One region of the Pseudomonas sediminis genome, then DNA from elsewhere that is predicted to be linked to it. Evidence: predicted binding sites of a transcription regulator. Region 1 holds the regulator's gene; each other region holds the start of a gene.
The links. The regulator sigma-54, encoded in region 1, starts transcription at its own class of promoters, with help from an activator protein. The targets are predictions, from matches to a motif close to ANTGGCATNNANNTTGCTNT.

Region 1 (3,697 bases):
GTACGCGCCGACCAAGGCCGCGTGCTGATCGACGACCTCGACGTCAGCCATCAGCCTATGCACGGCCGCGCCCGCGCGGGCATCGGCTACCTGCCGCAGGAAGCGTCGATCTTCCGCAAGCTGTCGGTGGCCGACAACATCATGGCCATCCTGGAAACGCGCAAGGACCTGGACCGCACCGGCCGCCAGGCGGAGCTGGAAAACCTGCTGCAGGAGTTCCATATTCACCATATCGCCGACAGCCTCGGCATGAGCCTGTCCGGCGGTGAGCGACGCCGCGTAGAGATTGCCAGAGCCCTGGCGACCAACCCCAAGTTCATTCTGCTCGACGAACCTTTTGCCGGTGTCGACCCGATCTCGGTTGGCGACATCAAACAGATCATCCATCACCTCAAGACCAAGGGCATCGGCATTCTGATCACCGATCACAACGTGCGCGAAACCCTGGATATCTGCGAAACCGCCTACATCGTCAACGATGGACAACTAATCGCTGAAGGTGACGCCGAGACCATCCTTGCCAACCAGACGGTGAAAGAGGTTTACCTGGGGCACGAGTTCCGCCTGTAGGCCTGCGGATATTTCACGACAGAAATATGGCAACCCCTAGGCAAAATCGACAACATCAGGCATATAATTTGCTTCCTGGCGGCGCTTCGGCGCCCTGATGTGGAAGGCGTAACTCGCCAGTAAATTAAGGTCTGCAATGAAACCATCGCTAGTCCTCAAGATGGGCCAGCAGCTGACGATGACCCCGCAGCTGCAACAGGCTATCCGCCTCCTCCAACTGTCCACCCTGGACCTGCAACAGGAAATTCAGGAGGCGCTGGAGTCCAATCCCATGCTCGAGCGCCAGGAAGAAGGCGACGACTTCGACAACAGCGATCCAATGGCTGATGGCGCCGAGAGCGCCACCCCGACCCCGAGCAAGGAAGAGAGCTACCAGGAAACCACCCCCACGGTGGATAACCTGGAAGAAGGCGACTGGGGCGAGCGTATTCCCAATGAGCTGCCAGTCGACACAGCCTGGGAAGACATCTACCAAACCAGCGCCAGCAGCCTGCCCAGCAACGATGATGACGAGTGGGACTTCACCACCCGCACGTCCAGCGGCGAGAGCCTGCACAGCCACCTGCTCTGGCAACTGAACCTGGCGCCCATGTCGGACAAGGATCGCCTGATCGCGGCCACCCTGATCGACTGCATCAACAACGACGGCTATCTCGAGGAAACCCTCGAGGAAGTGACCGAATCCTTCGACCCCGAGCTGGATATCGAACTGGACGAAGTGGAAGTGGTGCTGCACCGCATCCAGCAGTTCGAACCCGCGGGTATCGGCGCCCGTGATCTGCGCGAGTGTCTGCTACTGCAACTGCGTCAGCTGCCCGCCAACACCCCCTGGCTGAACGAAACCCAGCGCGTGGTCGGTGATTACCTGGAACTGCTCGGCAGCCGCGATTACGCCCAACTGATGCGGCGCACCAAACTCAAGGAAGACGAACTGCGCCAGGTCATCGACCTGATCCAGCGTCTGAATCCGCGTCCAGGTTCGCAGATCGAATCCAGCGAGCCAGAATACGTCGTGCCCGATGTAATCGTGCGCAAGCACAATGAGCGTTGGCTGGTGGAGCTGAACCAGGAGGCGATGCCGCGTCTGCGCGTCAACCCGCAGTATGCCGGCTTCGTCAAACGCGCCGACTCCAGTGCCGATAACACTTTCATGCGCAACCAGTTGCAAGAGGCCCGCTGGTTCATCAAGAGCCTGCAAAGCCGTAACGAAACGCTGATGAAGGTAGCCACCCAGATCGTCGAGCACCAGCGTGGCTTCCTCGACTACGGTGATGAAGCGATGAAGCCTCTGGTATTGCACGACATCGCCGAGGCAGTAGGCATGCACGAGTCGACCATTTCACGTGTTACCACGCAGAAATTCATGCACACCCCGCGTGGTATTTACGAGCTGAAATATTTCTTCTCCAGCCACGTCAGCACCTCCGAAGGCGGCGAATGCTCGTCCACCGCGATCCGCGCGATCATCAAAAAACTGGTCGCAGCAGAAAACGCGAAAAAGCCGTTGAGTGACAGCAAGATCGCTGGTTTACTGGAGGCACAAGGCATCCAAGTCGCCCGCAGGACGGTTGCCAAATACCGTGAATCCCTCGGTATAGCGCCCTCCAGCGAACGCAAGCGACTGATGTAGGCCAAGGAGGCGACCTGCCTCCAAGCCAACGTGTTCCGGTGGCGGATTCTCATGGATTCCGTCTCTTACACAAGGCAACAAGGAGATAGCGGTATGCAAGTCAACATCAGTGGACATCAGCTGGATGTGACCGACGCCCTGCGTGACTATATCGGCGAGAAACTGGGCCGACTGGAACGCCACTTCGACAAGATCACCAACGTACAGGTGACCATGGAGGTCGAAAAACTCAAGCAGAAGATCGAAGCCACCCTGCACATCGCCGGCGGCGAAGTCGTCGCCAACGCCGAACATCAGGACATGTACGCTGCCATCGACCTGTTGGCCGATAAACTCGACCGTCAACTCATCAAGCACAAGGAAAAGCAGCTCGAACGCCTGCAAGGTGCCACAGCCCGCTGACATTCCCTATCCATGATCCGACTTGAAAATATCCTGACCCCCGGCCGTTCCCTGGTGAACGTGCCGGGCGGCAGCAAAAAACGCGTGCTCGAACAGATCGCCAACCTGGTTGCACGCGACCTGCCCGACCTGGATGCCCAGGACATCTTCGAAAGCCTCATCGCCCGCGAGAAGCTTGGCTCTACCGGCTTCGGCAACGGCATTGCCATTCCCCACTGCCGCCTGGCTGGCTGCAGTGCCCCGATCAGTGCAGTCCTGCACCTGGAGACGGCAGTCGACTTCGACGCCATCGACGGCGTGCCGGTCGATCTGCTGTTCGTACTTCTGGTGCCGGAAGCGGCAACCGATGCGCACCTCGAACTGTTGCGCCAGATCGCCAGCATGCTCGATCGCCAGGAAGTACGTGAACGTCTGCGCCAGGCCAACAGCGGCGAAGATCTCTTTCAGGTCGTCGTGGACATTCAGAACGGTCAATAATCATGCGCCTGATCATCGTCAGCGGTCGCTCGGGCTCGGGCAAGAGCACCGCCCTCGATGTACTTGAGGACAACGGTTTCTATTGCATCGACAACTTGCCGGCCGGTCTGCTACCGGACCTCGCCGAGCGCTTCCTGCCGCACAGCGACATGCTGCTGCCGCAAGTGGCCGTTTCCATCGATGCACGTAACCTGCTGAGTCAGCTCAAGCGTTTCCCGGAGCTGCTCGAAGAAGTGCGCAAACGTAATATCCGCTGCGATGTGCTTTACCTCGACGCCGAGGACGAGACGCTGCTCAAGCGTTTTTCGGAAACCCGCAGGCGCCATCCGCTGACCAACGATAACCGCTCGCTGGCCGAAGCCATTGCGTACGAAAGTCTGCTGCTGGCGCCGATCACTGATCGTGCCGATCTGAAGATCGACACGACTCGACTGAACCTTTATCAGTTGCGCGACACGCTCAAACTGCGCCTGCTGGGCCAGACGCAAACGGGCACCGCCTTTCTCGTCGAGTCCTTCGGCTTCAAGCGTGGCATGCCGGTCGACGCCGATCTGGTGTTCGATGCACGCTGCCTGCCCAATCCTTACTGGAAGCCTGAACTGCGCGACTACTCCGGCC
Region 2 (3,697 bases), 790 kb from region 1:
GTAGTAGACATAACCGTCGGCATTGGCCATCGGATGATCCGGCTCGTAACGCGGCATCAGGCTGCTCTGGTCCTCGATCACGCCGAGCACCTGGACACCACGACCGGCCTCATCCTGCTCGGCGAACAGCGAGCCGCGGTCGCCGCCTTGAGCATTCTGAAATACGGTGGCGAACACCGGATGGCGAGCGCGATAGGTCTGATCCAGGCTCGAGGAGACGGTTTCGGCGTTGGCGATGTTGCTGGAAATGGTGTTCAGGCGAGTGCTCTGGGCGCTCATGCCGGTTCCGGCGATGTTGAAAACACTGGCAAGGGACATGGTCGCGCTCCTTATTCGCCGCGCAGGGCTGTGGTCAGCCCTTTGAATTTGCTATTGAGAAAGGTGAAGCTGGCCTGGAACTGCACCGCGTTTTCGGCGTAGTTCGATTGCTCGATCTGCAGGTCGACACTGTTCTGATCCAGCGACGCGTGGAACGGCGTGCGGTACGGCAATTCAGCTTCCCCGCTGCTGATGCCCTCGGCCGGAATGTGGCGGCTATCGGTGCGGTTCAGGGAAACGCCACCGCGCTGCATGCGATTGCTTTGCTCAGCCAGGACACTGGCGAAGTCCAGATCACGAGCCTTGTAATTCGGCGTATCGGCGTTGGCGATGTTGTTGGCCAGCACCTCAGCGCGCTGGGCGCGAAAGCCAAGGGCCTGTTCGTGGATGCCGAGTGCCTTGCCGAAGTTGATGCTCATGTTCCGAACCTTTGCCGCTTGGGCCATGTGGTCTCTGTTGCGAGACATTCAGCAAAGGCTGTGCCAACTTATTTAATCTAATAAAATCAATAACTTAACTTATGACTAACAGGAAGATAGCGGCAAAGCGGCAAGGCTTTACCGCTTATTGGCAAGCAGGCGGCAAAGCCAACCGGACGGATTGCCGCCCACCGAACCCTAGAGTGCGCCATGCGCACCGGCTCTTCAGCCCCGCCAGGTCGCTGGTGCGCACAGCACACCCTACCCAACCGGTCACGTGCAGCCGAACCGTCATCTCCAGCTCTGGAAACGCAAACGGGAGGCCAAAGGCCTCCCGCGTTGCTGATACCAAACATGCCTTGCGCTTATTTGGCCTTGTAGATGATCCCCGGACTGCACTGCACCATCTGGTACTTCTCCGGCAGGCCATTGAGCGCCTCGGAGGCGCCGAGGAATAGATAACCACCCGGCTTCAGCGTGGCATGGATACGCGTCAGGATGTCCTTCTTCACTTCTGCCGAGAAGTAGATCAGTACGTTGCGGCAAAAAACGATGTCGAACTTGCCCAATGCCGCGTAGCTATCCAGCAAATTCAGCGGGCGGAACTCAACACGGCTCTTGATCGGCGCCTTGACCTGCCAACGCCCCGGCCCTTTGGGGTCGAAGTAGCGCTGCAGACGCTCCTGCGACAGGCCACGGCCCATGGCCAGGCTGTCGTACTCGCCGGATTTGCAATTGGTCAGCATCGACGGCGAAAGATCGGTGGCGACGATCTGCACTCCGGCCTTGAGCTGACCGAGGTTGGTGCGCTCGAACTCATCGATGGACATCGACAGCGAGTAAGGCTCCTGGCCGGACGAGCAAGCCGCCGACCAGATACGCAGACGCTGGCCCGGGTAAGCCTTGATCAGCTCTGGCAGCACGCGGTTCTTGAGCACCTCGAAGGGATAGGTGTCACGAAACCACAGAGTCTCGTTGGTGGTCATGGCATCTACGACCTGCTCGCGCAGGCCTCCGCGCGGCTGGCTTTGCATACGCTGCACCAGTTCGCCCAGGGTCTTGATGCCGTTCTGTTCCATCAGCTTGTTCAGACGGCTGGAGACCAGGTACTGCTTGTTGCTGCCAAGCAGAATACCGCAGGCCTTTTCCAGGAAGGTCCGGAACTGCTCGAAATCCAAATTACCTGAAGACACTAGTGCCGCCTCTGCAACCATAACGTTCGCCGAAGGTCACCCTTCAGCCCCCATCCGATACACGAATGCGATCGACCACGCGCGCCGCCAGATCATCTGGCTTGAACTTGGCGAGGAAGTCGTCAGCGCCGACCTTCTTCACCATCGCCTGGTTGAACACACCGGAAAGCGAAGTATGCAGGAGGATATGCAGCTTCTGCATGCGCGGATCGCTACGAATCTCCGTAGTCAGCGTATATCCGTCCATCTCCGGCATCTCGATGTCGGAAATGAGCATCAACAGCTCCTTGTCGGGATTGTGGCCCTCGTCCGCCATTTTCTTGAGGTAATTGAGCGCCTCACGACCATCGTTCAACGCGGTAACCTCAACGCCGACTGTCTGCAGGCAGCGCGAAACCTGTTTGCGCGCCACCGAAGAGTCATCGACGATCAACACATGCTTGGTCACCGCCTGACTCTGCACCTCATCATCGATGACGCCAGCGGATATCACTTCCGAGGTCGGCGCAACTTCGGCAAGAATCTTCTCAACATCGATGATCTCGACCAACTGCTGGTCGAGCCGCGTGACTGCTGTCAGGTAGTGATCGCGTCCAGTGCCCTTGGGTGGCGGATGGATCTCCTCCCAGTTCATGTTGACGATACGCTCGACCGAGCGCACCAGAAAACCCTGAACCTTGGTGTTGTACTCGGTGATGATCACAAAGCTGGTTTTCAGATCTTCCAGCGCGGTACGTCCGGTAGCGATGGAAAGATCAAGAATCGGGATGGTGCCCCCGCGAATGTTGGCCACCCCCCGCACCACCGGACTGGATTTGGGCATGATGGTGAGATTCGGGCATTGCAGCACCTCTTTCACCTTGAATACGTTGATACCGTAAAGCTGTGGGCCTTCCAGGCGAAACAACAACAACTCCAAGCGGTTCTGCCCCACCAGCTGCGTGCGCTGGTTAACCGAATCCATCAACCCGGCCATGCCCGGACTCCTTCTTGTCTAGTAACGCCTACCCCATTGAGCCTAGCAGGCGGCACGGGGCTTGCTTTGCATTGCCTATGAAGCAAATAACGTCATCATTCCGTCAGCTACTGGCAAAGTGCCTTGCGCCCTTGCCCTTTTTACTCGCTTTGCCGATCCTCGGCTACAGCGCTACAGCGGCGGCGACCTTCACCAGCACTGAACAACTTATCGGCGCCACGGAGGCCTTTCTTGAGCAGGCGACCACTGAATATCTACAGCGTAGCGAAATTCAGGGTCGTCATGAGATTCGCGTCAATCGCCTCGACCCGCGCTTACGCCTGCCGCTGTGTGATCAGCCGCTGACCACCACGCTGGAGAGCCCAGCTCAGCCGCTGGGCCGTGTCACTACGCGCGTGCGCTGTGACGGCAGCGCTCCGTGGACAGTATTCGTACCCGCTGAAGTGCGCTTGTATCGCCCCATTGTCGTACTGACTCGCCCCCTCAAGCGCATGAGCGTAGTCAAAGCTACGGATTTGAGCCTGGTTGAACGCGATGTCGGTCAATTGGGTCAGAACTTTCTCACCGACCTGAATCAGGCGATCGGCAAGAAATTGACGCGCCAGCTCGGCAGTGACCAGATTCTTTTGTCTACCCACCTGCAAGTAGCCGAAGTCATTCGTCGAGGCGATCAGGTGGTGATCAGCGCTCGTGGCTCCACGGTCAACGTACGCATGCCCGGCGAAGCCCTGACCGACGGGGCCCCGGGCGAGCAGATCAACGTGCGTAACCTACGCTCGCAGCGAGTGGTT
Region 3 (3,697 bases), 680 kb from region 1:
TTGCAATTGGCGCTCACGTGCCTGCGCCACCTTGGCTGCTGCCTGCGCAGTGCTTTCGCCATCCTGCGGTGGTGCATTCAGGGCTGTGGTTTCGCGGGCGACCGTCAGGTGCAGGTCGATGCGATCAAGGAGCGGGCCCGACAACTTGGCGCGGTAGCGCTGGATCTGCTCCGGGGTACAGCGACAGCGATTGCTCGGGTCGCCGAGGTAGCCGCAAGGGCAGGGGTTCATGGCGGCAACGAGCTGAAAACGAGCGGGAAAGCGCACCTTGTCGCGGGCTCGGGCGATGACGATGTGGCCGCTTTCCAGTGGTTCGCGCAGCACTTCCAGCACTTTCCTGTCGAATTCCGGTAGCTCATCGAGGAACAGGATGCCCATATGGGCCAAGGTTATTTCGCCAGGCTGCGGGCGACTGCCGCCACCCACCAATGCCGGGCCGGAGGCGCTGTGGTGCGGGGTGCGAAAGGGTCGCTGCGGCCAGTGCTGCAGAGGCGTATGGCTGGCCACCGAATGGATCGCGGCTACCTGCAGCGCCTCGTTTTCGTCAAGCGTAGGTAGCAGGCCTGGCAGGCGGCTGGCCAGCAGGGTTTTGCCTGTGCCGGGTGGGCCGCTGAGCAGCAGATTGTGCGAGCCGGCGGCCGCTACCAGTAACGCCCGTTTGGCGGCCAACTGGCCCTGCACTTCGGCCAGGTCCGGATAGGGCAGGCTCTGCCTGAGCAGGCCCTGGGCCGCGTAGAGTTCGAGAGGGTCGCTGCCGTTCAGGTGCGCAGCGATCTGCAGCAAGTGCTCGACGGCGATTACCTTCAACCCCGAGGCCAGGCTGGCCTCTTCGGCATTGGCCTGCGGCACCAAGAGGGTGCGTCCGGCTGCGCGTGCGGCCAGGGCAGCCGGCAATACGCCTTGCACGGGACGCACCGCGCCTGATAGCGCCAGCTCGCCCAGGCATTCGTATTCATCCAGCGATTGAGCTGGTACCTGGCCGCTGGCCGCGAGAATCCCCAAGGCGATGGCGAGGTCGAAGCGACCACCGTCTTTTGGCAGATCTGCAGGCGCAAGATTCAAGGTGATGCGTTTGCTGGGAAACTCGAAGGCAGCATTGAGGATGGCGCTGCGTACGCGATCCTTGCTCTCCTTGACTGCGGTTTCCGGCAGACCCACCAGGGTCAGAGAGGGCAGGCCGTTGGCCAGGTGCGCCTCGACGGTGACGGCCGGTGCTTCTACACCGACCTGGGCGCGGCTGTGAACGATGGCCAGGGACATGATCGCTCCTTGATCAAGTGGGGTGCAGTGCCTGTAGGAGCGGCTTCAGCCGCGAGGCCTGTCGCGGCTGAAGCCGCTCCTACAACATAACCTCAGTCTACGGCGGTGAGCTTGGCTTCCAGTTCCGCGACCTTGGCTTCCAACGCTTCAAGGCGAGCGCGGGTGCGGGCGAGAACCACCATCTGGCTGTCGAACTCTTCCCGGCTGACCAGATCGAGCTTGCTGAAGCCGCTCTGCAGCAGGGCCTTGAACTGCGCCTCCAGTTCGGCGCGCGGCAGTGGGCTGTCGCCACTGAACAAGCGCGAGGCGTGGCTACTGAGGGTGTCGAGCAAAGCTTTGGGCGGGAGCATGGGCCGGTTCCAGATACAGACGGCGGCAGTGTAGCACGCAGCCGCAGGCGCGGCGGTCGAGCACGGGTTGCACGATTTTTGAGCATTGCGGAATGTGTCGATGCACTGGATTGGTGCGATGCATTCGGTGCGAATGACCGCTCATCCATGCTCGAAGCGGGTAAAGGCCTGAAAGATGGCGCTTTTACGTGAGCTGGCAAGCTTTCTGCTTAGACCCCATCGACGCATGCACCGATGCAGTTCCGGTGCGGCAGGCGAAGCGGGGGAGTGTTTCGTCGGGAGCGGTTGGTGGGTATCGGCCACGCCAGGCTGGAGCGGTCGGTGCATTACAAAAGCCAGACACTGCGCTTAGACTTGAGCCGGGTTCGCAATTCCTGGGGCAAGTCCACCTTAAACGGGAGAAAGTTTCATGAAGCTAGTCACTGCCATCATCAAGCCGTTCAAGCTCGACGACGTGCGCGAGTCGCTGTCGGAGATCGGCGTGCAGGGCATTACCGTCACCGAGGTCAAGGGCTTCGGCCGTCAGAAAGGCCATACCGAGTTGTATCGCGGTGCCGAGTACGTGGTCGACTTCCTGCCCAAGGTGAAGATCGACGTGGCCATTGCTGACGATCAGCTGGATCGTGTGATCGAGGCCATCACCAAGGCTGCCAACACCGGCAAGATCGGCGACGGCAAAATTTTCGTAGTCAACCTGGAACAGGCGATTCGTATCCGTACCGGCGAAACCGATACCGACGCGATTTAACAAGCCTCCGAACCCCACGCCCCAGGAGTAAACCCATGACTCTGCGAACTTTCGCAGGGCTAGGAGCCCTTTTGTCCTCGAATTCTGGCCTTGCGCTGTTTTCGAGGGCGAATGCCGGAGCTGGCGATACCCTCGCCGCTCTGCTGTGCCAGACCCTCTTCAGGTCTCGCGCTTGGCCTAGTGATGGGAATGCCTGGTCGCCTCATGGCGCAGGGGTTCCGGTGATCCAGAACGAGCGTGGCAACGACTTGTAAAGCATGCGGAACGCGTCCGGCGCCAACCTGGACGTTTCTACCGAACAGCGCACAACAAAAGCGCCGGCAAGAGGTGAAAAATGGATAACACAGCATTGACTGCATTGCAGTACGGCTTCGATACCTTCTACTTTCTGATCTGTGGTGCCCTGGTGATGTGGATGGCAGCGGGTTTTGCCATGCTCGAATCCGGCTTGGTGCGTGCCAAGAACACCACCGAAATCCTGACCAAGAACGTGGCCCTGTATGCTGTTGCCAGCGTCATGTACCTGGTCATCGGCTACCACATCATGTATTCCAGCCCGGAAGGCGGCATCCTGCCGAGCCTGGGCTTCCTGATCGGTGACGAGAACAGCGTCGAGTCCGTTCTGGCCGGTGGCGACGATGCGCCCTACTACTCGGCGCGTTCGGACTTCTTCTTCCAGGTGGTGTTCGCCGCGACCTGCATGTCGATCGTGTCCGGTGCCGTGGCTGAGCGCATGAAGCTGTGGGCCTTCCTGGCTTTCGCCGTGGTCATGACCGGCTTCATCTACCCGGTTCAGGGCTTCTGGAAATGGGGTTCGGGCTTCCTTAACGAAGCCGGCTTCCTCGACTTTGCCGGTTCGGGTGTCGTGCACATGGCGGGTGCCTCTGCCGCTCTGGCTGGTGTGCTGCTGCTCGGTGCGCGTAAGGGCAAGTACGGTGCCAATGGCCAGGTCAACGCCATTCCGGGTGCCAACCTGCCGCTGGCTACCCTCGGTACCTTCATCCTGTGGATGGGCTGGTTCGGCTTCAACGGTGGCTCGCAGCTGAAGATGAGCACCATCGAAGACGCCAACGCTGTTGCCCAGGTGTTCACCAACACCAACATGGCCGCTGCTGGTGGCCTGATCGCGGCGCTGATCGTAGCCCGCATCCTGTTCGGCAAGGCTGACCTGACCATGGCCCTCAACGGTGCTCTGGCTGGTCTGGTGGCCATCACCGCCGAGCCGCTGACCCCGAGCGCCCTGCAGGCTACCCTGATTGGTGGCGTCGGCGGTGTGCTGGTGGTGTTCGCGATCCTGGGGCTGGACAAAGTCAAGATCGACGATCCGGTTGGTGCCATC
Region 4 (3,697 bases), 1.1 Mb from region 1:
CCCGGTTGCCTACGTCGGTGACGTGGTCGGTACCGGTTCTTCCCGTAAGTCCGCCACCAACTCGGTGCTGTGGTTCTTCGGTGACGACATTCCGTACGTTCCGAACAAACGCGCTGGCGGCTTCTGCTTCGGCACCAAGATCGCCCCGATCTTCTACAACACCATGGAAGATGCCGGCGCCCTGCCGATCGAGTTCGACGTGTCGAACATCAACATGGGCGACGTGATCGATGTCTACCCGTACGCCGGCAAAGTCTGCAAGCACGGCACCGACGATGTCATCACCACCTTCGAACTGAAGACCCCGGTGCTGCTCGACGAAGTCCGCGCTGGCGGCCGTATCCCGCTGATCGTCGGCCGCGGCCTGACCGAGAAGGCGCGCGCCGAACTGGGCCTGGGCGCTTCCGACCTGTTCAAGAAGCCGGACCAGCCTGCTGCCAGCACCAAGGGTTTCACCCTGGCGCAGAAGATGGTCGGCAAGGCCTGCGGCGTCGAAGGCGTACGTCCGGGCACCTACTGCGAACCGAAGATGACCACCGTCGGCTCCCAGGATACCACCGGCCCGATGACCCGCGACGAGCTGAAAGACCTGGCGTGCCTGGGCTTCTCGGCTGACCTGGTGATGCAGTCCTTCTGCCACACCGCGGCCTATCCGAAGCCGATCGACGTCACCACCCACCACACCCTGCCGGATTTCATCCGCACCCGTGGCGGCGTGTCCCTGCGTCCGGGCGACGGCATCATCCACAGCTGGCTGAACCGCATGCTGCTGCCTGACACCGTCGGCACCGGTGGCGACTCGCACACCCGCTTCCCGATCGGTATTTCCTTCCCGGCCGGCTCCGGCCTGGTGGCCTTCGCCGCCGCCACCGGCGTAATGCCGCTGGACATGCCAGAATCGGTTCTGGTGCGCTTCAAGGGCAAGATGCAACCGGGTATCACCCTGCGTGACCTGGTCCATGCCATCCCCTACTACGCCATCCAGAAAGGCCTGCTGACCGTCGAGAAGAAAGGCAAGAAGAACATCTTCTCCGGCCGCATACTCGAGATCGAAGGTCTGGACAACCTGACCGTCGAGCAGGCGTTCGAGCTGTCCGACGCCTCCGCCGAGCGTTCGGCTGCCGGCTGCACCATCAAGCTGCCGGAGTCGGCCATCGCCGAGTACCTGAAGTCCAACATCACCCTGCTGCGCTGGATGATCAGCGAAGGCTACGGTGATCCGCGCACCCTGGAGCGTCGTGCCCAGGCTATGGAAGCCTGGCTGGCCAACCCGGTCCTGATGGAAGCCGACAAGGACGCCGAGTACGCCGAAGTCATCGAGATCGACCTGAGCCAGCTCAACGAGCCGGTACTGTGCGCCCCGAACGACCCGGACGATGCCCGTCTGCTGTCCACCGTGGCCGGCGACAAGATCGACGAAGTGTTCATCGGTTCGTGCATGACCAACATCGGCCACTTCCGCGCTGCCGGCAAGCTGCTGGACAAGGTCAAGGGTGGTATCCCGACCCGTCTGTGGCTGTCGCCGCCGACCAAGATGGATGCTCACCAGCTGACCGAAGAAGGCTACTACGGTATCTACGGCAAGGCCGGTGCGCGTATGGAGATGCCGGGCTGCTCGCTGTGCATGGGTAACCAGGCACGTGTGGCTGCCAACTCCACCGTGGTCTCCACCTCCACCCGTAACTTCCCGAATCGCCTGGGCGATGGCGCCAACGTGTACCTGGCCTCTGCCGAACTGGCAGCGGTCGCTTCGATTCTCGGCAAACTGCCGACCGTCGAGGAGTACATGGCTTACGCGAAGGATATCGACAGCATGGCTGGCGACATCTACCGCTACCTGAGCTTCGACCAGATCGCCGACTTCCGTGAAGCGGCAGCCAACGCCAAGATCCCGGTCGTTCAGGCCTGATCAAAGCGTAGTGAAAGGAGCCCCGCCTAGTGCGGGGCTTTTTTATGGCCTGCCACTCTGTCGACTCGTCAGCGCACTCATCACAAACGGCGACGCCCACTTGGGACGCGTGTCTTCTGGCATATGCCTTGCTTCGTCACTTCGTATACAGCCGTTCCAATGGCGGAATGGCTTGATCGACAACGGCGTCGTATCGAATCCCGGATCTCTCGCGCCTGGATCTGGTACGACGTTTTTTATGGGCAGCCGCCCATGAATCAACGTCTTTTTGCGTGAAGGTAAGGAAGCAGCATGAGCGAACACGACACCCCGCGCGACGATGCCCTGGCCTGGGCCTGGGGTAGCGACGCCCCGGAGAAGAGCATGCTGAACATCGGCTTCATGGCGCTGAGCGATTCGGCTTCGGTGATCGTCGCCGCGACTCAGGGCTTTGCCGAGAAGTACGGGCTGAGCCTCAGACTGCAACGTCAGACCTCCTGGGCCAGCTCGCGCGACCGCCTGCTCAGCGGCGAGCTGGACGCCGCCCACAGCCTGTATGGGCTGATCTATGGCGTGCAGCTGGGCCTTGGCGGCGCCGCGGCCACCGACATGGCCGTGCTCATGGGGCTGAACCAGAACGGCCAGAGCATCAACCTGTCGCACACCCTGCAAGCCGCTGGCGTGACCAGCGGCGAAGCACTGCGCCAATACGTGCACCAGCATGAAGCACGCCTAACCTTCGCCCAGACCTTTCCCACCGGCACCCACGCGATGTGGCTTTACTACTGGCTGGCCAGCCAGGGCATTCATCCACTGCGCGACGTCGACAGCGTGGTGGTGCCGCCGCCGCAGATGGTCGAGCACCTGGAGGCCAAGCGCATCGATGGTTTCTGCGTTGGCGAACCCTGGACCGCCAAGGCCGTCGATGAACAGCTCGGCTGCACCGTCACCACCATTCAGGCGATCTGGCCGGATCACCCGGAAAAGGTGCTGGGCTGTACCCGCGCCTTCGCCGAGCAGAACCCCAATACCGCTCGCGCCCTGATCATGGCGGTGCTAGACGCGGCACGCTTCATCGACGAGAGCGAAGAAAACAAACGCAGCACCGCCCTGCTGCTCAGCGGTAGCGACTACGTCAACGCACCGGTTTCGGCGATCACCCCGCGTTTTCTCGGCCACTATCAGGACGGCCTCGGCCATGCCTGGCAGGACGAGCATCCGCTGCGCTTTCATGCCGGCGGGCTGGTCAACCATCCCTATCTGTCCGACGCCATGTGGTTCATGACTCAGTTCCGCCGCTGGGGCCTGTTGCGTAGCGATCCCGACTACCTGGGGGTGGCCCGCCAGGTCCAACAACTTGCACTGTACCGCGAGGCCGCGTCGACGCTGGGCATACCGGTGCCGGGGGAAATGCGTAGCTCCATCCTGCAGGACGGCACGTGCTGGGACGGCAGCGACCCGGCCGCCTACGCGCGCAGCTTCCGCCTCCATGCCCTGGCCGATAGCCCGGCTGTCGCCCTGTAATTGCCGGGAGAGCATCCGATGCTGCGTATCCTTCTGATCAACGACACCCCGAAGAAAGTCGGTCGCCTGAAATGCGCCCTGATCGAAGCGGGTTTCGAGGTGATCGACGAATCCGGCCTGACCATCGACCTACCTGAGCGGGTCGAGGCGGTACGCCCTGACGTCATCCTGATCGACACCGAATCCCCCGGCCGCGACGTGATGGAGCAGGTGGTACTGGTCAGCCGCGATCAGCCACGGCCGATCGTGATGTTCACCGACGAGCACGACCCCGGCGTGATGCGC

Region 2: flgB (flagellar basal body rod protein FlgB) is a predicted target of sigma-54. The motif match lies at 786-805, and genes of this name have one in related genera.
Region 3: glnK (P-II family nitrogen regulator) is a predicted target of sigma-54. The motif match lies at 1,803-1,822, and genes of this name have one in related genera.
Region 4: AAEQ75_RS18180 (CmpA/NrtA family ABC transporter substrate-binding protein) is a predicted target of sigma-54. The motif match lies at 2,025-2,044, and genes of this name have one in related genera.

The regions. Positions count from the first base shown of each region.
Region 1 is NZ_CP154631.1:2,729,813-2,733,509, reverse strand. Features, by position in the region: gene lptB (LPS export ABC transporter ATP-binding protein) at 1-570, shown strand, start outside; gene AAEQ75_RS12870 (RNA polymerase factor sigma-54) at 707-2,200, shown strand; gene hpf (ribosome hibernation-promoting factor, HPF/YfiA family) at 2,294-2,602, shown strand; gene ptsN (PTS IIA-like nitrogen regulatory protein PtsN) at 2,615-3,079, shown strand; gene rapZ (RNase adapter RapZ) at 3,082-3,697, shown strand, end outside.
Region 2 is NZ_CP154631.1:3,515,860-3,519,556, reverse strand. Features, by position in the region: gene flgC (flagellar basal body rod protein FlgC) at 1-318, opposite strand, end outside; gene flgB (flagellar basal body rod protein FlgB) at 330-737, opposite strand; gene cheR (protein-glutamate O-methyltransferase CheR) at 1,103-1,930, opposite strand; gene AAEQ75_RS16500 (chemotaxis protein CheV) at 1,974-2,906, opposite strand; gene flgA (flagellar basal body P-ring formation chaperone FlgA) at 2,984-3,697, shown strand, end outside.
Region 3 is NZ_CP154631.1:2,050,831-2,054,527, forward strand. Features, by position in the region: gene AAEQ75_RS09760 (YifB family Mg chelatase-like AAA ATPase) at 1-1,260, opposite strand, end outside; gene AAEQ75_RS09765 (accessory factor UbiK family protein) at 1,353-1,610, opposite strand; gene glnK (P-II family nitrogen regulator) at 2,020-2,358, shown strand; gene AAEQ75_RS09775 (ammonium transporter) at 2,693-3,697, shown strand, end outside.
Region 4 is NZ_CP154631.1:3,869,136-3,872,832, reverse strand. Features, by position in the region: gene acnB (bifunctional aconitate hydratase 2/2-methylisocitrate dehydratase) at 1-1,909, shown strand, start outside; gene AAEQ75_RS18180 (CmpA/NrtA family ABC transporter substrate-binding protein) at 2,201-3,412, shown strand; gene AAEQ75_RS18175 (ANTAR domain-containing response regulator) at 3,431-3,697, shown strand, end outside.